One region of the Alterisphingorhabdus coralli genome, then DNA from elsewhere that is predicted to be linked to it. Evidence: predicted binding sites of a transcription regulator. Region 1 holds the regulator's gene; each other region holds the start of a gene.
What was found. Region 1 encodes LexA, which represses DNA repair genes until DNA is damaged. Its sites were predicted from a motif close to GTTCCNCNCTTGTTCT; they were not measured.
Positions count from the first base shown of each region.

Region 2: RB602_RS08100 (ATP-dependent helicase) is a predicted target of LexA. The motif match lies at 4,251-4,266, and genes of this name have one in related genera.
Region 3: uvrA (excinuclease ABC subunit UvrA) is a predicted target of LexA. The motif match lies at 2,748-2,763, and genes of this name have one in related genera.

Region 1 is NZ_CP136594.1:1,853,566-1,861,511, reverse strand. It holds gene RB602_RS08735 (SurA N-terminal domain-containing protein) at 1-706, shown strand, start outside; gene trpE (anthranilate synthase component I) at 706-2,259, shown strand; gene RB602_RS08725 (anthranilate synthase component II) at 2,256-2,885, shown strand; gene trpD (anthranilate phosphoribosyltransferase) at 2,882-3,874, shown strand; gene trpC (indole-3-glycerol phosphate synthase TrpC) at 3,871-4,665, shown strand; gene lexA (transcriptional repressor LexA) at 4,762-5,451, shown strand; gene RB602_RS08705 (ComEC/Rec2 family competence protein) at 5,698-7,851, opposite strand.
Region 2 is NZ_CP136594.1:1,702,411-1,710,356, forward strand. It holds gene RB602_RS08090 (ankyrin repeat domain-containing protein) at 73-927, shown strand; gene RB602_RS08095 (L,D-transpeptidase family protein) at 984-1,757, opposite strand; gene RB602_RS08100 (ATP-dependent helicase) at 1,922-4,246, opposite strand; gene rsmD (16S rRNA (guanine(966)-N(2))-methyltransferase RsmD) at 4,522-5,073, opposite strand; gene RB602_RS08110 (pseudouridine synthase) at 5,309-6,259, opposite strand; gene RB602_RS08115 (response regulator) at 6,346-6,777, shown strand; gene RB602_RS08120 (DUF1223 domain-containing protein) at 7,069-7,821, shown strand; gene RB602_RS08125 (AmpG family muropeptide MFS transporter) at 7,930-7,946, shown strand, end outside.
Region 3 is NZ_CP136594.1:2,557,372-2,565,317, reverse strand. It holds gene RB602_RS12060 (hypothetical protein) at 1-521, opposite strand, end outside; gene RB602_RS12055 (hypothetical protein) at 539-988, opposite strand; gene RB602_RS12050 (transposase) at 1,257-1,928, opposite strand; gene RB602_RS12045 (SH2 domain-containing protein) at 2,007-2,579, opposite strand; gene uvrA (excinuclease ABC subunit UvrA) at 2,809-5,793, shown strand; gene RB602_RS12035 (restriction endonuclease, SacI family) at 5,902-6,996, shown strand; gene RB602_RS12030 (DNA cytosine methyltransferase) at 7,028-7,946, shown strand, end outside.

The DNA.
Region 1 (7,946 bases):
TCTGACAATCACAACTACACCGCTACTTATCGCCAATGGCAATTCGATTGTTGATCCCGAATTCAAAACCGATGTCATTGCCCGCACCGTACTGGAAGATGCGTTCAAGATGGAAGCGACTGGCACGGCTCAGATTGTTGAGACGACCCAGGGTCTGGAATTTGCGATCTTTGATGTTGGCGAGATCAAACCGGCAGCGCCACCGCCATTTGCAACCGTCAAACAGGATGTGCTGACGGTTTATCGCCTCGATAAGGGGTCTGAACGCGCCGAGAAAGCGGCCCGCGATATCGCCGCCAAGACAGAAAATGGTGAGGGGCTTAACAGTGCCGTTGCCGCATTGGGCGTACGCCTGCCACCGGTAGAAAATGTCGGTGCACGGCGTGCCCAGCTCAACGCCGGTGGGCAGCGCGTGCCGCCGCCACTGGCACTGATGTTCAGCATGACAGAGGGCAGCACCAAGGTATTGGAAGGCCCGAATAACCAAGCATGGTTTATCGTCCATCTGGAAAATATCGACCGCGGCGATGCCAGCGAGCGCCCCGCCCTCACCCAACGCGTAGCGCAGGACTTCAAACCTGTTCTGGCGCGCGAATATGCGGACCAGATGGTTGCGGCTGCGAAGGCTACTATTGAGGTGAAGCGTAACGAGGCTGTTATCAAGTCGGTCATCGACGATCTGACCGGCACTAACCAGCTGCGCTAATGGATCAGCCGGACCGGAATAGCAGCGATCAGGAGAAAGCGGCGCGCGCCAGACTGGAAAGCGGACAATCCGCCCTGCTCTATCGCCGCGTTGTTGCCGATACCTATACCGCTGTTTCGCTGGCGATGCAGCTATTCCGCCCGGATCGCGGCGACTTTCTACTGGAATCGGTTGAGGGCGGTGAGACACGCGGGCGCTACAGCCTGATCGGCTTAGACCCGGACCTTGTCTATCGGGCCCAGAATGGTCGTGGGTTTATCAACCCCGACTGGCAGCATCAGCGCGATAAGTTTGACGCCTACAACGACGGCGATGAAGACACCAACGCAGTCGATGCCCTTAAAGCTCTGGCGCACAAGTGCCAGATGGACGTGCCTGAAGAATTACCTCCAGTACTGGCCTTTCTGGTAGGCTATTTCGGCTATGAAACCGTTGGCCTGGTAGAAAAAATCCCACGTGCTGAGGATGCACCACTAAATCTGCCGGATATGGTTTTCGTCCGTCCCTCGCTGCTGATTATTCTCGACCGGTTGAAGGACGAGATGTTCCTGATCACGCCTTTATGGGCGAAGACAAGTGGCAATGCAGACCATCACATCACAAAGGCCAAGGAACGTCTGGACGAAGTCGAGCGCACTTTAGTAGAACCACAGGGCTCCGACGCTACTACAGCAGGCGATGCCGCTACGCTGTCACAGATTGCGCCCGAAGCCGTTATTGCCCCCGAACGTTATCGGGACATGGTCCTCAAGGCCAAAGACTATATCCACGCAGGCGATATCTTCCAGGTGGTGCTGGCGCAGCGCTTCACCGCACCCTTCCCGCTGCCTCCGATGCAGCTCTATCGTTCGCTCAGACGCATCAATCCATCGCCCTTTCTCTTCTATCTAGACTTGCCGGATTTCGCATTGATCGGCTCCAGCCCGGAAATATTGGTGCGAGTCCGCGATGGTGAGGTTACCATCCGCCCGATTGCAGGCACCCGCCCGCGCGGTGCAACCGCTGCAGAAGACCGCACCAATGCCGAAATCCTGCTCGCTGACCCCAAGGAGCGAGCAGAGCATCTGATGCTGCTGGACCTCGGTCGCAATGATGTCGGCCGCGTTGCCAAGGCCAATAGCGTCAGCGTAACCGATAGCTTCACCATCGAACGCTATAGCCATGTAATGCATATCGTCTCCAATGTTGTCGGTGATCTGGCTGATGACATGGACCCGGTTTCAGCGCTACTCGCTGGCTTCCCCGCAGGCACGGTGAGCGGCGCGCCCAAGGTTCGCGCCTGTCAGATTATTGCCGAACTGGAACCCGAACAACGCGGAGCCTATGCCGGTGCCGTCGGCTATTTCGCGCCCGATGGCTCGGTCGATAGCTGTATTGTCTTGCGCACCGCCGTGGTCAAAGATGGCACCATGCATGTCCAGGCCGGAGCCGGTATTGTTGCAGATAGTGACCCGGACTATGAATTGCGCGAATGTCAGGCCAAGGCAGGCGCATTGTTTGCCGCTGCCAATGACGCGATCAGCCGGGCAAGAGAGGGGGGCTTTGGTCAATGATCCTTATGATCGACAATTATGACAGCTTCACCTTCAATCTGGTGCATTATGTCATGGAATTGGGCGTTGAGGTGCGGGTGGAACGCAATGATGCGCTGACTGCCGACGCAGCCATAGCGCTCAATCCCCAGGCTATTATCATCTCCCCCGGCCCATGCACGCCTAATGAAGCAGGTATCTCGCTCGATCTGGTCGCTGCCTGTGCCGATAAAGAACTCCCCCTGCTCGGCGTCTGCCTCGGCCATCAGGCTATTGGCCAGCATTTTGGCGGCACGGTCGAACAAGGCGGCCTAATGCACGGCAAAACCTCGCCGATGGAGCATGATGGCAGTGGGGTGTTTGCTGGCCTGCCCAATCCGTTTATCGCCACCCGCTATCACTCGCTGATTGTGGCCCGTGATGGCCTGCCTGATTGCCTGCATATCAACGCAACGACACCGTCTGCAGATGGCGGTGACAGCCTGATTATGGGATTTCGCCACCAAACCCTGCCCATTCATGGCGTGCAGTTTCACCCGGAGAGCATTGCCAGCGAGCATGGCCATCAGATGCTTGCCAATTTTCTCGATATTGCCGGGATCGAACATGGCGGTGTCCCGAAAGCACCCAAAGGCGCATTGGTATGAGCAACGCCGTTCCTCCGCTGGATGAACCGCTCGCGTTAGAGGATGCAGAAGCGCTCTTCAGCGCTGTCCTTGATGGCGAATATAGCGCCGAGGAGATCAGTGACATACTGGTTACCCTTGCTGATCGCGGCGAAGCGGCAACGGAAATCGCCGGGGCCGCACGCGCCATGCGGCAACGCATGGTCCCGCTCCCCAATGCCCCAAAAAACGCGATTGATGTCTGCGGCACCGGCGGCGATGGCAGCCACAGCCTCAATGTATCAACCGCGGTTTCGCTGGTGGTCGCCGCCTGTGAAGTGCCCGTCGCCAAGCATGGCAATCGCGCGGCCAGCAGTAAATCAGGTGCAGCCGATACGCTCGAAGCCCTCGGTATCAGACTCGACCGGACGCCAGAGGAAAACAGCGCCCTGCTTAATGACCTTGGCATCGCCTTTCTCTTCGCCCCGGCGCATCATCCGGCGCTTGGTGCCATCGCCCCGATCCGCAAGGCGCTGGGCCGCCGCACGATTTTCAATCTGCTTGGCCCGCTGTGCAATCCGGCGCTTGTGCGCCGTCAGCTAATCGGCGTTGCCCATCCTGATCTGGTCCCGGTTTATGCAGAGGCCGCGCAGATGCTTGATTATGAGCGGCTGATGATTGTCTCGGGCATGGAAGGCCTGGATGAAATCTCAATCGCCGGGCCAACGCTGATTCATAATTGGCACAATGGCCAGATGACCGAGCATATGTTCAATCCCGAAGAGCATGATCTCACCCTGTCTCCTCTCTCGGCCATATGCGGCGGAGATGCCGACTATAATGCGGCTGCCCTGCGCGGCCTTATGGCAGGCGAGAAAAGCGCCTATCGCGATGCGGTTCTGATCAACTCCGCCGCTGCGTTGCAGATTGCGGGCGAAGCCGAAAGCTGGGCCGAAGGGCTGGAAGAAGCCGAAGAAGCTCTCGATAAAGGTCTGGCCAATGCCCTGCTCAACTGCTGGATTGCGATATGACAGACCGCCTCAAACAGATATGCGACGACAAACGCGCCCATGTCGCGGCGCGCAAACAGGTCTTTTCGCTGGCCGACCGAGATGCTGCCATCGCCGTGAAAACCGCCCCGCGCGGTTTTGCCAAAGCGATGCAGGATAAAGTCGCCGCCGGAGGCTGGGCGCTGATCGCCGAGATCAAGCGTGCCAGTCCCTCCAAAGGCCTGATCCGCGAGGATTTTGACCCGCCAATGCATGCCAGCGATTATGAAGCTGGCGGTGCGACCTGCCTCTCGGTGCTCACCGATGTCCCCTATTTTCAGGGCGCAGACCATTACCTTGCAGAGGCGCGTAATGCCTGCTCGCTGCCCTGTCTGCGCAAGGACTTTATGGTTGACCCCTGGCAGGTGGGCGAAGCGCGCGCGCTCGGGGCCGATGCGATTCTGATCATTGTTGCCGCGTGCGACGACGCACTGATGCAGGATCTGGTCGCAGAGGCCAAACGCTTTGATATGGATGTGCTGGTCGAGGTGCATAATCGCGCTGAACTCGAGCGTGCACTGATGCTCGATACGCCACTCATCGGGATCAACAACCGCGACCTCACGCGCTTCAAAACAGATTTGGCAACGACAGAGATTCTGGCTCCCTTGATTCCCAAAGAGCGGCTTGTCATCGCCGAAAGCGGCATTGCCAGCCATGATGATTGCGAGCGACTGGCACAGTCAAATGTTCACGCCTTTCTGGTGGGCGAAACGCTGATGCGCCAGCATGATGTCGCTCAGGCAACCCGCGATTTACTGCAAGGTAATTGATAATCGGTCACTTTTTTCGCGATACGAAAACTTCCCACTTGACTTGATCACTTTTGTTTCATAATTGTTCCCTATTCGTTTCATGCGGAGGGACAAATGCTAACCCGTAAACAGCACGAACTGCTTTGCTTCATTCAGGACCGGCTCGAAGCCAGCGGCGTTTCGCCGTCCTTTGAAGAGATGAAGGAAGCGCTTGATCTCAAATCCAAATCTGGTGTGCACCGTCTGGTGAGCGCATTGGAAGAACGCGGCTTTATCCGCCGCCTCCCCAATCGCGCCCGCGCGCTGGAAGTGTTGAAGCTACCCGAAGGCGGAACAGCGACCCCTGCACCCTCGGTCACCATGGGCGGTGCAGACCGCAATCTGGTCGGCTCGAATGTCTCAATCCCCGATGCTTCCAATGATGTGCTCGAAATTCCCCTGCACGGACGCATCGCGGCCGGCGCACCGATTGAGGCGCTCGAGGGCCAGTCAGTACTGCCTGTTCCTGCCGCCCTTCTCGGCAGCGGCGATCACTATGCGCTGGAAGTTTCCGGCGACTCGATGGTCGAAGCCGGGATTTTCGACGGTGATTTTGCCCTGATCCGCCGCACCGACACCGCGCGTGATGGACAGATTGTCGTGGCACTGGTGCGCGGCGAGGAAGCGACGCTGAAATATCTGCGGCGTGACCACAACACCATCCGCCTCGACCCGGCTAACGCCAGCTATGAGCCACAAATCTACCGCGCTGATGAAGTGCAGATTCAGGGGCAGTTAGCGGGGCTATTGCGACGGTATAATTAGGTTCAGGCCGTCCCGAAATCGCACCATATTCGTGCACATGGCGATTATGCTAAACCGCTAGCCCTGAGCTTGTCGAAGGGCGTCTTGCTGCTTTGGACTATGTTGAGAAGCGGGCTTCGACAAGTTCAGCCCTAGCGGCTTTCTCGACATAGTCATATCTCACACAAAGCCACTAAGGCACAAAGAGGTATTCCCATCATAACGTCTTAGTGACTTTGTGGCTTTGTGCGCACTAAAATTCCTGATCTAGCGATCATAGCTCCAGCCATGATCGGATCGGCTATCGGCAACCTGATCAATGCGCGTATCATCAAGATAGATGGCCACCCCACCGCTCTGGCGCAAATAGCGCCGGTCCAGTTTTCTCCAGCGCGGGCGGCAACTGCCGGGTAAAAAGCGTCCTGCAATCACGATATGGCTTCGGGCACAAGCTGCAGCAAGCGCGCGTTTGGGGACATATTCGTTTTTGCGGCTAACCAATACCACCCAATCGCGGTCTGATCGTGTCAGAACAAAACTGCAAAATTCGCGAGAACATTGCGCCTCTGGCCATTGATCAAGTCCCACAGGCTCATCTTCAAATGCGCCCTGCTCGCGCATCATATCGGTGGTGAAGGATTCCGAGTCCGGTTTCAGAAGCACAAAATCGCCACTCCCCGATGTCTTGCTGCGCACTGCTATCTGCCGTCCATCATTCGCAATCAGCAGGTCGGGACGTGGTGTTGCCAGCATCAGGATCACAGCAACAGCAGCCGGAACCAGGCCGAGCAAACGCAACGGACTGCGCAACAGGAACAGGATCAGCCCCGCCACTATCGCAAGCAGATAGGTCGAGATACTAATTGCGGGAAAGCGGATAATCGCTCCCGGGCTTTCCGAAACGAAATGCGCAAGGCTCAACAGCAGTCCAATGGCTTTGCCGCATAGCCACCAGAACGGTGCGCCCAATCCTATGCTGTCCGCCAACATCGCCATGGCTTCCAACGGCATGATGACAAAGGTGGTCAGTGGAATAGCGACAATATTAGCCAGCGCGCCGTAAATGCCGGCTTTGTGGAAATGGTAGAGTGCAATCGGCATCAAGGTAATCTCGATGACCAGCCCGGTGAGAAACAGCAGCAAAGCAAAGCGCCCTATGCGCTGCACAAGGCCGAATTGCTTCTCATCGCGCTCGGCGGACCAGCGGCGCATAAGCGGTGCATCATAGAGCGCGATAATCGCCACCACCGCAGCAAAGCTGAGTTGGAAGCTCGGCCCTACCAGTGTTTCAGGCCAGATCAGCAATATCACCAGCGCCGCAAAACCGATCAGTCTCAGGGAAAAGGGGTCGCGTCCCAGAACCAACGCTAACAGAATCAATAGCGCAGCGATGCAGGCGCGTATGGTGGGAACGGCGCCGCCGGTGAAGACAGTATAGGCAATCCCCGCCAGCGCCCCGGCAAAGGCTGCGACAACGGGCAAGCGCCAACGCAAAGCCAATGTCGGCGACAATGCCAACAGTTTCAGCACCAACAGAAACACCGCACCGATCAACGCGCTGACATGCAGGCCGCTTATCGCCAGCAGATGCGCCAAACCGCTACGCCGCATCGCTTCTGCATCGGCTTCGGATATGCCGCCGCGATCGCCGGTGGCGAGAGTGGCGGCTATAGCGCCTTCGGATCCGGGTATCTGTCTCTGGATATGCTGCGACAACCGGCTGCGAAGACTGGCAATACCGCCCTGCCCGCTGCTCTCCAGAACATCCGGTGCAGTGAGCGCGCTCCCGGTAGCGCCCAGTCCAGCAAACCAGGCACGACGTGCGAAATCATAGCCGCCAGGCAAAGCCGGTTCCCCCGGCGGCATCAAGCGCACTTTCAGTCTGATCCGATCACCTGTGAAAACCGTAGTCGTTTTGTCTTCCACCAGGCGAAATGGCACATTGATCCGCACCTTTGATGGCAAACCTTCAGGCTGTGCGATCTTTACAACATAGCGTTCCATCCCCCGCGCCGCCAAAATCTCGCGCTGGACGACCTCGCCTTCCATCGTGCCGATCCATGGCGAGGCTAATGACGGTTCAGAGATCAGCTCCGATTTTGTCCAGATGGTCAGCGTCCCCGCTGCCACTATCAACAAACCGGCCCCGCACCAGCGCAGGGACCGCGCCGCTATCGGCCAGCGTGTAGCCAGCATCCAGAGCGTCATACCAGCCAGAACTGCCCCAATAATCAACCCAAGCCATTGCTCGCGCACCGGCAGCGCAAACCACGCTCCGATCCCGGTCGCAAAGGCCAGCGGAATGACCAGCGGCCATTGTTTCGCATCCTCTTTCGCCCATGCCAAAAGCGCTGGCCGTAGCGTCCGCCAGCGATGCGCCAGATCGGCCCATATCGGGAATTGTCGGATCGCAATCGCCATGTTAGGGAGCCCCCAATTCTCCAACACCTTTCCGCCATTTCAGGCCCAAAACGATCATGAAAGGAAGTCCGCCAGACCGCAAGGGTCAGCGGCAT
Region 2 (7,946 bases), 150 kb from region 1:
TCTGCGCACCTGCCAGCATCTATCCAGCTGAGCTGTTCATATGTTAGACGTGGCCTGATTGAGGAGACGCGTGTGAAAGTTCATGTAAAGGATTTCTTTGAGGCGGCGCGGAATAGAAGTCCGCGCATTGTCGAGAATCGCATCAAGCTTGGTGTCGATGTAAATCAGGTGGACCGCATGGGTCATACCGCGATGACCATGGCGCTTTATGGCAAGAATACGCCTGTAGTCGAACTGCTTCTCAAAAATGGTTATGATCTGGCTCAAGATGGTAAGTCGCTTCGACAGGCTGTGTTTGGCGGGCAAACAGCAGCCGTCAAATTGCTGCTGCAACATGGCGCTGATCCCAATTTCTATACCGCCGATATGGTGTTCCCCTACAATCCCAGCCCGTTGGCAGAGGCGGTAGAGAAGGGGCAAATGGCCGTAGTCGATCTGCTGCTTGCGCATGGGGCCGATGCTACAAAAGCGGATGGCTATGGCAAGCGCCCTTGGCAGAGAGCCCACAAAGAGGGCCATCAGGAACTTGCAGAAAAGCTGCGCTTGCTGGAACCTGACGAGTGGCATGATGAGCGCTGGTTGCGTCAGCGTTTGGAGCAGCTGGGCGTTCCCGAGGAGCTTCTTCAGATCATGGCCAGCGATGATCGCAAGCTGATGCTACCTGACTGCAAAGAGGTGGGGTATATAATGTTCAATTCGCTTGCAGATGCCAGCATTATCGAGAATTCAGAATATTTTCCCGGTAAGACGCTGGTTGACCTTCTATTTGATATTGATGGCCATGAAGAACTTGTCATGATCCTGTGGTATCCGAAGCGCAAATGCCTGGCATATTATGATGTTGATCATGACCACTTCAATACATTGGGTTCAGCCGAGACGTTTCTTAAAAGCCCGGGCAAAGTGATAGACTCGATCTGGCAGTAGGGTGTAAGCTCTTGGACAGAGCGTATAGCGCTGCGTCTGGGGGGCGGAGGCGGACCCTAGGTGTTGATTACAACCCGATCACCCAGCTTGGCGATTTTGAATAGCTGTGCAGCAAATTCATCCGGCACGCCAATACAGCCATGGGTGGCATAGCCAAATTCCACCTGGCTGCCATGGATCGCAATACCATCATTGGTCAGCCGCAGCATATAAGGCATCGGCGCGAAATAGAGATTAGAGACGTGGTCAATGTCTTTCTGGGTAATCTTGAACTTGCCCGTCGGCGTTGGTTTCTCATCCGCACCGTAGAGGATGACGGCGGTACCAATCTCATAGCCATCGCGAAATACTGACAGGACCTGATCTTCCAGATTGACGGTAATTAGCAACTCGCCCTTTTTGGGCGCGGCGCTTTCATCCCATACCCAGTCACCATGCTCAAACGGTCCTTTGACTTCCAGCATATGGCGGATCGGATAAGCGCCGACCATTGCGATATTTTCGCTGTTGGGACGAGCAATCTCTGTGCTGGGGCTACTATCGGCAACCACGCCATTGTCGCGGCTTATCTCGGCTGTGGCCGCAGCGGCAGTGGCCTGGCCCGCGCCGTCCATATCGCTGACGGGCGCGAGGCTATGCCGGGCATCCTCACCCTTGTCAGCGCCATTAATGATTGGTTCTCCGGCATCATCAAATACCGCCGGATCGACAAAAAGCTCAAACTCTTCAGCATTTTGCTGTGTCGGCTGTTCGGGCAATTCTGCAGCATCAGATGGGCCCAATATAGCGAGCACAGGCAGCACAAGGCCTGAGGCCAGCATGCAGCCCATGCCGATCCTTTTCGCCAAAGCATTCTGGTTTTTGCGCCTTTTCCTTGCCATCCGGGCCTTCGTCCATCGTCAATGGACTGAATATATATCCAAAATGGATATTTGCCAATGGCACTGGCTAGACTGTGTCAGGATAAGACGGTGTGAGCGGGAATTCTTACCAATCAGCCCAAGCTTACAAAGCTGTCGAGCACCCGTTTGCGGCCGGATGTCTCGAAATCGATCTCCAGTTTGTTGCCTTCCTTCTCGGCGACAGTGCCATAGCCGAACTTCTGATGGAAAACGCGGGCGCCGATCTGGATATCATCGCGGCCCTTATTGCCCAGACTGACCGCGCTGCGGCGGTTTTCCTTTACCCGGTTCGGCGTGCTGTCAAACCCGCCTTTAAGGTGCGCCGCGCGTTGCCAGCCGGGGCCGCGGCGTGAGGCACGATCGGGGTCTTTTGCGAGATGCGCGAACGGGTCTTCACGCTCCGACCAGTTGGCGCGCCACAGGCTTTCGCCGCCAGTCATGCTGTCTTCGCTCTCTACTGCATCGGCAGGAATTTCGCCGATAAAGCGCGACGGGATTGAGCTGGTCCACTGGCCATAGATGCGGCGATTGGCGGCGTGCAAAATGCTGCAACGAGTGCGTGCGCGGGTGATAGCGACATAGCCAAGGCGGCGCTCTTCTTCGAGTGAGGCTGTGCCGCCTTCATCAAGTGCGCGTTGTGATGGAAACACGCCTTCCTCCCAGCCGACCAGAAACACATTGTGAAATTCCAGCCCTTTGGCCGCGTGGATGGTCATGATCGTCGCGGTGTCGCCCTGATCGGCAGCATCATTGTCCATCACCAGACTGACATGCTCGAGAAAATCGCCCAGCGTTTCATATTCTTCCATGGCACGGGCCAGCTCGGAGAGGTTCTCCAACCGACCTGATGCTTCAACGCTTTTTTCTGCCTGCAAAGCCGCCGTATAGCCGCTTTCATCGAGCACCTGCCGCACCAGATCGGCCGGGGTCATATTGTTCATCTCATCGCGCCAGCGGGCGACATATTTCATCAATCCAGCCAAGGCATTACGCGCTCTTGGTGGCAGTTCATCACTGTCGAGAATATCAAAAGCCGCGCGGGATAACGGCGTGCCCGAAGCGCGCGCCAGCCGGTGGATTTTCTCGACCGACTTGTCTCCAAGCCCGCGCTTAGGCGTGTTGACGATGCGCTCAAACGCCAGATCGTCGGCAGGCTGGTTGATTACCCGCAAATAGGCGAGGGCATCGCGGATTTCGGCGCGTTCATAAAAGCGGAAGCCGCCGATAATGCGGTAAGGCATGCCGATGGCGATAAACCGGTCCTCAAACTCGCGCGTCTGAAACTGCGCGCGCACCAATATCGCGCAATCGTTGAGAGATACCCCACCGCGTTGCAGCGCTTCCAGTTCCTCACCGACACGCCGTGCTTCTTCCGGGCCATCCCAGACGCCGAGGACGCGGACTTTGTCGCCGGGGTCCAACTCGGTCCACAGCGTTTTACCCAGCCGCCCACTATTCGCCTGAATCAGCCCCGATGCCGCTGCCAATATCTGCGGCGTAGAACGATAATTCTGTTCCAGCCGCACGATAGTGGCTTCGGGAAAATCCTTTTCAAAGCGCAATATGTTGCCGACCTCGGCCCCGCGCCAGCTATAGATCGACTGGTCATCATCGCCGACACAACAGATATTGTGATGCGATTGGGCGAGCAGTCGCAGCCACAGATACTGGCTAGCATTGGTGTCCTGATACTCGTCGACCAATATATATTTGAACCGCTGCTGATATTGCTCCAGCACTGCGCGATCGGTTTTGAGCAGGGTCAGCATATGCAGCAACAGATCGCCGAAATCGCAGGCATTGAGCGCCTTTAAGCGATCCTGATAAAGCTGATAGATTTCCTGCCCGCGCCCCTGGGCATAGGCCTCGCTATCCGCGGCGCTCAGGTCTTTGGGGTTAAGCCCGCGATTTTTCCAGCCGTCAATCTGCGCCGCCAATTGCCGTGCCGGAAAGCGCTTGTCGTCAATATCATTGGCTTGGATGAGTTGCTTGAGCAGGCGAAGCTGGTCATCAGTGTCGATGATGGTGAAATTGCTCTGCAGCCCCACCAGTTCGGCATGACGCCGCAGCATCTTGGCGCCGATGGAATGGAAAGTGCCAAGCCATGGCATGCCTTCCACCGCCTCGCCGACATGGCCACCGACCCGCTCACGCATCTCGCGCGCGGCTTTATTGGTGAAGGTGACAGCGAGAATTTCCGAGGGCCATGCGCGGCGGGTAGCGAGAATATGCGCCAATCGCGCCGTCAGCGCTGCCGTCTTGCCGGTGCCCGCACCCGCCAGCATCAGCACCGGGCCGTCCAGCGCGGTGACGGCTTTGTGCTGCTCCGGGTTTAACCCGCGCAGATAAGCAGGCTCAGCCCGGGGCACGGGCGGCGCATCATCGAAACCGCTATCATCAGGGAAGGTACTGGTCATGCCCTGAACACTTAGGGAACGATGAGATTCCCGACAAGGGTTGGAATAGGGTTAGGAACAGGGCTGATGATTTTGTTTTACGCGACTTAACATCACCGCGTCGGCCCCGCGCAGGCGGGGCCAAGGCTTTGAATAGAATCACGCAAAGACGCGAAGGCGCAAAGAGGGAGCTTCTTGACGCTATCTCTTCGTGTCTTTGCGTCTTTGCGCAAAAATAAGCCTAGGCCCCGCCTGCGCGGGGCCGACACTATATGTGAGCATTTGCTAAAAGTTGTTTATGCACCGCTCTCCGGTCGCATAAGGTGCAGGCTGGCACGTCCCACTTTGCGTGGGTCTTCCTGATCAAAACCCTTTATGATCAATTCTTCACCATGGCCGGTTTCTGCTGCGATCAGTGTAGACGGCGCAAACCAGCCCAAGCGGTTCAGCTTGTCAATGGCGACAGCAGCCGCATTCTGGGCATAAGGCGGGTCGAGCAGCACCAGATCAAAACTGCGCCGTGCCGGGCCGAGATCAAAGACCGAGCTACTCTGCACCTGGCAGCGATCCTCGGCATCGAGCATCGCAATATTGCTTTTCAGCGCGTTGAGCGCGTCGCGGTCCTGTTCGACAAACAGGCATGACGCTGCGCCGCGTGACAGCGCCTCCAGTCCGAGCGCGCCCGATCCGGCAAACAGATCGAGCACCGCCAGATCCTCAAAATTGCCCAAGCGGCTCATCAGCATGGAAAACAGCGTATCGCGGGTGCGATCAGCACTGGGCCGCGTGGTCATGCCTTTGGGTGCCTTCAGATTGCGCCCGCGCCATTGTCCGGCGATGATCCTCATGCCTTTAGCCCCTCCTCTTCAGAGGAGGGGTTGGGGTGGTGGCGAGCGCTATAGCGCGAGCAAAAGCACAAAAGGGCATCGAACCCTTTTGTGCTTATCCCACCCAGTTGGCCAATGCTGCAGGGTAAATCATCCCCCCGGGATGATTTAGAAATACTCGGGGAGTGTTTCGACCCAGCAGCCTTGACCAACTCCCCTCCCTTGAAAGGGAGGGGTTTAATATTGGCCAAGCAGGTCATCTATTCAGCTTTTCCAGAGTCTGGCGAAACTTCACCAGCTCGACCTTGCGCACTGCCGACACATCGCCCGGTTGCAGATCGCCGATGGTGAAGGGGCCATAGGAGGTGCGGATCAGACGCGAGACTTCTAGTCCCAAGTGCTTGAGCACGTTGCGCACCTCGCGGTTTTTGCCTTCGCGCAGGGTGATTTCGATCCACTGATTGCGCCCGGTGCGGCGTTCCAGATTGGCGTCAATCCGACCATAGCGCATGCCATCGACGACCACGCCGTCGATCAGTTCTTCCAGCTGGTCCTGGCTGACATCGCCAAAAGTGCGGGCGCGATAGGTGCGTTTGACGCCGGTGGCGGGCAATTCCATTTCGCGCTTAAAGCCACCATCATTGGTGAGCAGCAACAGCCCCTCAGTGTTGAGGTCCAGCCTGCCAATCGGCACGACCCGTGGCAGATCGGGCGCAGTTTCTTTCAGCGTATCGTAAATCGTCTTGCGCCCGGAAAAATCGCGCTCGGCGGTCAGTGTGCCGACCGGCTTGTGAAAGCACCACAGCTTTGTCGGTTCGGGCTGTTTGATCGCTTTTCCATCCACGGTGACGCCATGCAGGCTGGTGAGCAGCGTGGCCGGCGTCGTCACTATTTCACCATGCAGGGCGATGCGGTTATCGGCAATCATCCGCTCAATCTCACGCCGTGAGGCGACACCCGCGCGCGCCAGCAGCTTGGCGATACGGTCACCCTTTTTCTCACCGCTATCCGTTTTTGCCCGAGGAGCAGCGGGCTTTTTCGGACGCGGCTTTGATTTTTTTGGCGCTTCGGAGGGCTCCTCCGCCGGGCCGTCATCAAAGGGCGACCAGCCGGTTTCGCGCGGAATATGTCCGGCATCACGCGCTTGTGGCTTGGCGCTTTTGCGGCGCTTATCGGGTGTGCGCGAAGAGGGGCGTCGGGATGTCATGCTCGCGCTATAGCTATTCACCTGGCGATTGACAGCGACAATTTATTGCCCACATGGTTGCCGAGGGAAGGGCAAAGGACCGCATCATGGCTTTTTTCAAGCGATTCAAACGCTCTATCAACACCGTCCTGATCGTCGAGGACGAGCCTCTGGTGGCGTTCGACAATGAACTGCATCTGGGTGATGCGGGCTATAGCGTTGTCGCCACGGTGGATAGCGCTGCCGAAGCGCTGGCCTCTATTGCGCGTGACAAGCCCGATATGGTGGTCACCGATGTGCGACTGAGCGGCGAGGGCGATGGCGTCGATGTTGCCCGCGCTGCGCATGATGCGCATATCCCGGTCATTTTCGTCACCGGTGCATGTCCGCTGGAAGCACAGAAACTTGCCGCCGGGTGTCTGGTCAAGCCCTATGGCCCGCGCGATCTGGTGCGCGCGGTGGAGACCGTGGACCGCATCATTCGCGGTGAAACTCCGGCAAAAATCCCGCAGACGCTGACGCTGTATCATCCGCATTAAGTTCAGAACGACTAGTGTTTCTAAAGAGGCAAGTTCTGTTTACGTCGGCCCCGCGCAGGCGGGGCCAGGGCTTTCTTATTGACTCACGCAAAGACGCGAAGGCGCAAAGAGGATTCGTATCTGCACGATCCCTTCGCGTCTTTGCGTCTTTGCGTGAAAATAAGCCTAGGCCCCGCCTGCGCGGGGCCGACGAGGTGGGGCGTTGAGTCCAATAGATATGTAACCGCACACGCCATTCCCACGAAAAGTAGAGTGAAACACGGTCACGCCGCTATCGGCAAAAGGTCATATATGATGCGATTATTGGGTTTTTCTTTATTGGCCACGGCCACCATGGTCGCGGGTGTCGCTGGCCTGCAGGTCATGGACAGCAAGGCCGATGTCGGCGACATGGATATGGAGCGCACGGTGGTGGCGGAGCTGTTCACCAGCCAGGGGTGTTCCTCTTGCCCGCCGGCGGATGCTGTCGCCGCTGATCTTGCGAAAAATGACGATATTGTCGTGATCAGTCGCCCGGTAACCTATTGGGACAGGCTGGGCTGGAAAGACACGCTGGCGAAAGAAAGCAACACTGAACTGCAACGCGCCTATGCTGCACGCGGCTTTGCCCGCGCCGGGGTCTATACGCCGCAAATGGTGATCAATGGTCGCTCCGCCGCCATCGGCTCACGCGGCTATGCTGTGCGCGACCTGATCATGGCTGAACAGAAGCGCAAAGCCCCGGCGAGCCTGACCAGCATTGCCGAGGATAATGGCGATATCCGTGTGACCGTCAGCGGCAAAAGCGATGCCACTGCCCATGTGACCCTGTTGGCGCTGGACAGCAGCGAGACCGTATCGGTCGGTCGCGGCGAAAATGGCGGGCGGAGGCTGACCTATACCAATGTGCTGGTCGATGAAGAGACCATCGGCAAATGGCGCGGCGGCAGCAAAAGCTTCCTTATCGATGCGGATGCGCTGAGGGTTTCCGGCGCGGATCGCTATGCCGTGATGGTGCAACAGCCGCATGGCGGCGAGATATTGGCGGCAAGCTATATCGGTTGAACTCGTAAACTATGAGTGTGGCTATTCGGTTTATCCCCATATCTTAACAAGATAATATTGCGCTGATCTCTTACGGCTGTCATCACGACCGCCCATGAGAGATACATTATGACGCAAACACTGAT
Region 3 (7,946 bases), 700 kb from region 1:
AGATAGTTGCCATTATCACCCTTCAATGACGCAGTTAACTGACCAAGATCATGAGATGGTTTGGACAGGCGTTTAATCTCAGCGTTAACAACACGAATCTCTTGGCTAACGATTTCTCTAGCCGGCGTTGTGCCTAGAGCTTTTTGAATGCTTTCGAGAGCACTAATTACTCCAGCTCTTGCACCGCCAACCTTTACAATGATTATAATCGAATCGGGAGAGGTAAAGCCATTTACTGAGAACCCAAAGTCCAATTGAGATAAAAGCAATTCTTCAAAGATTTTTCTCCCTAGAATATGTTCAAATAAATGAGAATTCCCACATACTGAATCTCTATCTGACCAATTACCGCCACGGAGATCAACTATAATTGTGCTTATACCATTATTTGATTCATCAATGATTTCAGACAGATCGTATTTTGATGAGTTCGGAGATTGGCAATCAAAAGATAATAGTAGGCAGGACAATATAGATAAAATGATTCTATATATAAGATGCCTACTATTATCACTATTCATTGTTGCACATTCTTTATTTAGGGTATCGGAATATGGTTAAGGTGTGGTCCGCCAACTTCTCTATTATAAGGGTTTTCAGGAAGCCCTAACATTCCTCTATATAATTCTATGGGATTGTTATAGGTGCCGGGTTTGATATTAGAATTTTCTTTTATAAATTGTTCAATCTGCTCATCAGCATATGATTGAAAATCTCTGTTTAGATCACCGAGAGCACCTATCCATTGTACAACATGGTTAGCTGCGTATTCTGCAGTGAAGCCTGCAGCTAATGCCACTGTAGCCGAGGCACCTGCCGAAGCCACAGCCGCACCAACCGTTATACCAAATACTACGTGGTAAGCTTCTCTAATGTTTTTATCACCAGTAGCTACTTCACCTAGGGTAATGCCTAAATCTATACCTGCATAAAGATCACCTAACCCCTTTATAAGATCAGATGCAGTAGTAATGCTTCCATCTGGCAATTCTATACGCTGATCACCGCCATGCTTATCTGCTATATCTTGAATGACAGCGAGAATTCCTTCTATCGCCGTTTTTGTTGCATCGATTTGCTCTTGAGTAGAGGGCTGATTCTCTTCAGGAGCAAATTGTAATTACGGTGACACTTGCAATAACCCCGAAATACATTCTCTAAACTGCGCCTCCGCGTGAGGATGTTCCCATATTTCTGCCGCTTGAGAGTGTCCCTTTCGTAACTTCTATTCTTGTGGCAGTCGCAATAACCCCTGATTACAACTTCGCGTCTTTCGGCTTTGGCCCCCTTTTGCCGGGCCGGAGCTTGCAGTCCAGCTTGGCCTCCATATCGTCGAGCCATTGCTCCGAGCCGATAGGGCGGCCCAGCGTTTCAGCTTTGCGGAGCGCGGCATAGGTCATCTCCTCGTCAAAATCCTCGCCGAGAAACGCCTTGAAATCGCCCACCCGCTCCAGCGCCGGGGCGGTTTTGACAAAGCGATCATCCTTGCCCGCAATCAATGCCCGGGTGCTCGACCATGGCCAGTCCTCGGCGCGGCTGACCAGCTTTGCACGCACCGGATTGAGCGCGACATAGCGCAATGCTGCGACAAAATGCGTCTCATCCATCGCCACCGATCCATAGCGCCCCTGCCATAAATGCCCGGTCACCCGCATGCGCGCATTGATATAGCCGGTGTAATGGCGGTGCGCCTTGCGAAAGGTACGCCACAGCCCATCCTCATCCGATGGCGTGATGATGATATGCACATGATTGGGCATCAGGCAGTAAGACCAGATTTCTGCCCGCGCCTCTGCGGCGGCATCGGCGAGCAGATCGAGATAAAGCGCATAGTCATCATCCTCGAAAAACACCTGCTCACGCCGATTGCCGCGCTGGGTGACATGATGCGGTATGCCGGGAATAACAATACGGGGGAGACGAGCCATGGGCAGGGGCTAGGCGAAATAAGGGGTTGTTGCAAGTGTCACCATAATACCTACGTTTCTGTCACAGGTGAAAACCGCCTATTTTCGCTTCACATATTGCCCGTCAAAAACAGTCGTCCATGTCTTTTCGCCATCGGTTGATTGCTCCCAATGCTGTCGCACCGAGCCATCGTCATCGGGCGTCCAGGTAACGCGATTGACGGGTGATCCCTCAACATAGCCGGGCCAGTTTTTGTTGCTCAGCACCATCGCGCCGGCATCATTGACGCCGCCTTCAATATAGAGCGCATTGCCGTCCAGACCCATCCATGTCTGATGCCAGATGTCGCGGGCGGCGTCGTAAAAGCTCATGCTCATCCCGCTATAACCGCCCTTGGTGCTATAACTCTCGCGGATGACACAGCCGCCATGCATATTTTCGATTGTGTTGATGGCCGTAGGGGCTTCCCGGCCCGCCGGAGTGACGTCCCATTCGCCAAGCCAGAAATCAAAGGCGCGATGTGCTTCGGTGGAGCAGGGTGGGGGCGGCTTTGGTGTGGCTGCTGTGCTGTTTTGCTGCGCCAGTGCAGTGCTGCCGAATGAGAGCAGAAGTGCGCCTGTGAAAGCCGAACCGGCCAGCGCTTTGCGAAAGTATAGATGTGATTTGTCCATGGTTCCTCCCCTTTTTCAGAGGAGCATCGCGCATTCCTGCCGATCTGCAACCGGATTTCGACCAGCCCTATATGGACGGATATAAGCAGCATCGGGCATTGCATTTTCGCACGCCAATCGCCATTTCTTTGCCTATCAGGGGATAGGCGCATAGCCGCGCTTGCCATCAGAACATTTATGGAACATAAGGTCGTTCGGGCCGAATGTTGGACTGTCGGAAAGAGCTGCCATGTCTCTCACAAAGATCAGCGTGCGCGGGGCGCGTGAGCATAACCTTCAGGGCGTGGATATTGATCTGCCGCGCGACAAGCTGATCGTCATTACCGGCCTGTCGGGCAGCGGTAAATCGTCGCTGGCGTTCGATACCATCTATGCCGAGGGGCAGCGGCGTTATGTCGAGAGCTTATCCGCCTATGCGCGGCAGTTTCTCGAGATGATGCAGAAGCCCGATGTCGAGCATATCGAAGGCCTCTCGCCGGCGATCTCGATCGAGCAGAAGACCACCAGCCGCAATCCGCGTTCCACTGTTGCCACCGTCACCGAGATTTATGACTATATGCGGCTGTTATGGGCGCGCGTCGGTGTGCCCTATTCGCCCGCGACCGGCGAGCCGATAACCGCGCAGACGGTCAGCCAGATGGTCGACCGGGTCAAGCAGCTGCCGGAAAAGACGCGGCTCTATCTGCTCGCCCCGGTGGTGCGCGGCCGCAAGGGTGAATATCGCAAGGAGCTGAAAGAGTGGCAGAAAGCGGGCTTTGCCCGCGTCCGCGTCGATGGCGAGTTTTATGATATCGAGGAAGCGCCTGCGCTCGACAAGAAATACAAGCATGACATTGAGGTGGTGGTCGACCGGCTGGTGGTGCGCGATGATGACAGTATGGACACGCGGCTGGCGGACAGCTTTGAGACCGCGCTGAAGCTGGCGAATGGGCTGGCTTATGTTGATCTGGCCGAGGGGACGGTTGCAGAGGCTATGGCCCAAAAGCCGTTCGTGTCGAGCGAAGTCGAGACACCGGAGAGCGGCATCTCGACTTCGCTCGATGCGAACGGGGAAGGGAAAGTCAGCGCCCAGGGACAGAAGATGAAAGGCACCGGCGTCCCGGACAACCGCATCATTTTCTCCGAACGCTTTGCTTGCCCCGTCTCCGGCTTCACCATTGAGGAAATCGAACCGCGGCTATTCTCGTTCAACGCCCCGCAGGGCGCGTGCCCGGCCTGCGATGGCATTGGCGAGAAGCAATATTTTGATCCCGATCTTGTCGTTCCGAATCCGGAGCTTACCCTCAAACAAGGCGCCATCGCGCCCTGGGCCAAGTCCAACCCGCCATCGCCCTATTATATGCAGGTGCTGACCAGCCTCGCCGACCATTTCGGCTTTGATCTCACCACGCCGTGGAAGGATATGGAGGCGCAGGACAAGGACGTGATCCTCACCGGCACCGGCGGCCTGCCGGTGACGCTGACCTTCAAGGATGGCAAAAAGAGCTATCAGGTGAAAAAGCCGTTTGAGGGCGTGATCGGCAATCTCAACCGCCGCCTGCTGCAGACCGACAGCGCCTGGATGCGCGAGGAGCTGGCGAAATTCCAGACGGCGCAGCCCTGCGAAGTGTGCCATGGCGCGCGGCTCAAGCCCGAGGCGCTGGCGGTCAAGATTGCCGGCGAGGATATCTCCATCTCCACCCGGCGCAGCGTCGGCGATGCGCTCGCCTGGTTTGAGGTGCTGGAGGACAAGCTTACCGACCAGCAGAAACAGATCGCCAAGCCGATCCTCAAGGAGATTATCGAGCGGCTCGGCTTCCTCAATAATGTCGGCCTTGACTATCTCAATCTCGACCGCAAATCGGGTACGCTTTCCGGCGGCGAGAGCCAGCGCATCCGTCTCGCCAGCCAGATCGGCAGCGGCCTGTCGGGCGTGCTCTATGTGTTGGATGAACCCAGCATCGGCCTGCACCAGCGTGACAATGACCGGCTGCTGGTGACACTCAAACGCCTGCGCGATCTCGGCAACACTGTCATCGTCGTCGAGCATGATGAAGACGCCATTCGCCAGGCCGATTATATCGTCGATCTCGGCCCCGGCGCGGGTGTGCGCGGCGGCGCGGTGGTGGCGGAAGGCACGCTGAAACAGATCCTCAAATCGAAAAAATCGCTCACCGCCGATTATCTGACGGGCCGCAAGGAAATCGCCGTCCCGAAACAGCGGCGCAAGGGCAATGGCAAAAAGCTGACAGTGCATGGCGCGCGCGCCAACAATCTGCAGAATGTCACCGCCTCGGTGCCGCTCGGCACCTTTACCTGCGTCACCGGCGTGTCGGGCAGCGGCAAGTCCAGCTTCACCATCGACACGCTTTATGCCGGCGCGGCGCGCGTGCTCAATGGCGCGCGGATTATCGCGGGCAAGCATGACAGGATCACCGGGCTGGAGCATTGCGACAAGGTGATCGATATCGACCAGTCGCCGATTGGCCGCACCCCGCGCTCCAACCCCGCCACCTATACCGGCGCCTTCACCAATATCCGCGACTGGTTTGCCGGCCTGCCCGAGGCGCAGGCGCGCGGCTACAAGCCGGGGCGGTTCAGCTTCAACGTCAAGGGCGGCCGCTGCGAGGCGTGTCAGGGCGATGGCGTCATCAAGATCGAGATGCACTTCCTGCCCGATGTCTATGTCACCTGTGAGGAATGCGGCGGCAAACGCTATAATCGCGAGACGCTGGAGGTGAAATTCAAGGGCAAGAGCATCGCCGATGTGCTCGACATGACGGTCGAGGACGCAGTCAGCTTCTTCAAGGCGGTGCCGCCGATCCGCGACAAGATGGCGATGCTGAACGAGGTGGGGCTGGGCTATGTCAAGGTCGGCCAGCAGGCGACAACGCTCTCGGGCGGCGAGGCGCAGCGGGTGAAACTCGCCAAGGAACTCTCCAAACGCTCGACCGGCAAGACGCTCTATATCCTTGATGAACCGACCACCGGCCTGCATTTCGAGGATGTGCGCAAGCTGCTGGAAGTGCTGCACCGGCTGGTGGAACAGGGCAACAGCGTGGTGGTCATCGAGCATAATCTCGACGTGATCAAGACGGCGGACTGGGTGATTGATCTCGGGCCGGAAGGCGGCGTGAAAGGCGGGCAGGTGGTTGCCGAGGGGACGCCGGAGGATGTGGCTGAGGTGAAGGGGAGCTTTACCGGGGAGTATTTGAAGGGGATGTTGGCGAAGTGAACCAAAGGTCAAGCCCAAGGCGATAGTAGATTTGCAAAGAAGCGTTTTGCTGTTGAAAGTTATTCGAACGGTGTTGCGTATCTTCGAAGATGCCTTGAGACATTCTTTATGATCAGAGATGACACACTCGCAGAAATCGGTATCGCGATATTACGCAGAGCTTGGTCCGATGCTCTAGCCAGTGAAAAATTGGATTCTACCTCTAAAATCGCCAACGATATTGATACCGTGTTTAATGCCAATACGGGCAGTTACGGGAAAGCCGCCATTGTGCAGACTTTGGGCAAGGCTTCTGATCTTAGTCTGGATGCTCTGGCAGTGCAGAAAGGCGGTGAAGATGAAACAGCTTGGGATGCGCGGACCTTTGCTAGAGGTACTTTCGTTGAGTGGAATGAAGAGGCAAACCGACCATTTGCGCACTCATCCGATCCATATGTCAGTAACCCATTGCGTATCCGCAGGTTTGATAGCAACGCTAGGTCAAAGGCTCGAGACAAGGCGGGCTTTGATGCTCTAGTAAACATACTGGAGGAAGTAAATCAGGCCGAAACTAGCGAAGGGGCCTATGATTATGTGTTTGAGGTGCTGCTTGGACTGAGACGATATTTAGCTGATAAATCAGTTGAGTATCCTCTCCCAAAACGAGCAAGTCTCAAGAACGTACTTGAAGCAACTGATGGATACTTAGCTGAGAGATCAGGCGGTGCCCGCTTACAAGCAATCGTTGCGGCCTTATTTAGTTGTTTAAGTGAAGCTGGGTTGAAGATTAGTGATGTAACTACCGCGCACATCAATTCCCCTGACGCGGGTGCTTCGCGAGGCGGAGATGTCGAATTTCGTGGATTCGATGGAGGCTTTACCATCGAGGTTAAGGATCGGCCACTATCAAGAGATGATTTTCTTGCATCCATCGAAAAAGCTAGAATTGCAGAAATTTCGGACCTCATGTTTGTTGTTCGAAGCGGGCATATTTTAGGCAAAGGGTTAGACGAAAGTTTTTTGACGTCTGAAACAAGCCGTCAGTTCTCTTCGGGCCTCAATCTTTATATTGAATCTTTTGACAACTTTGCTCGTATTGCACTTTCGCTCATAGGCGAGAGCGGCAGGAGAACTTTCCTACAGAAAGTAGGAGAAGCACTTGAACTACAATCTGCTGACATAAGCCACAAATGGGCTTGGGCAAAGATCGTAAAGTTGCTATAGATTCACTTTCTGTTCTACAGGTGGTAGGAATATGGGTTCTGCAATAGATATCTTTTCCGGTGCGGGCGGACTTTCACTCGGACTGCAAAAAGCAGGTTGGGACGTTCAGGCGGCTATAGAGTTTGATCAAACAGCCTCTGAAACTCACAGGAAGAATATACCTGAATCTGAACACATTTGTGCTGATGTCAGAGATGTCGCATTTCGAAAATATTTTAACATCGATTTGATTGCCGGAGGCCCACCATGCCAGCCATTTTCAGTAAGTGGGAAAAGGCTTGGGCAATTCGATTTACGAGATATGGTTCCACAGTTTGTTCGTGCAGTCGCCGAAGCTAAGCCAAAGGCCTTCTTGATGGAAAATGTCGCTGGCTTAACTAACAGGCGTTTCAGATCCTATCTCGATGAAAAAATAAATGATTTACACTCCCTCGGCTACACTGTTTTTTCAAAGGTTCTGAATGCTGCCGACTATGGTGTTGCGCAGAAGAGAAAACGATTGATGCTTGTTGGCATAAGAAGCGATCAAGATGGAATATTCCATTTTCCTCAAGAAACTCATGGCGATGATGCTGACTTTCCTTTTTATACCACAAGTCAGTGCCTTAAAGATGTTCCCGATGATGTACCAAATAAAGCGAAGGTGGTTTTCTGCAAAAACCCAGTACTTCGTAAATCTCCTTATGCTGGGATGCTTTTTAACGGCAAGGGACGCCCACTAGAATCGGATGGTCTAGCGCATACGATTCCTGCTAGTGCAGGAGGAAATAGAACTCATATTCTCGACCCACTAAACCTGATTCCAGCATATCATGCTTGTCTTATGAAGGGAGAGAAACCAAGGACAGGTGAGTTGCAAGAAGTCCGTAGGATAACGGTGAGAGAGTCAGCCCGGATACAATCTTTTCCAGATAACTTTGAATTTGTGGGTCGACAGAGTTCCAGGTATT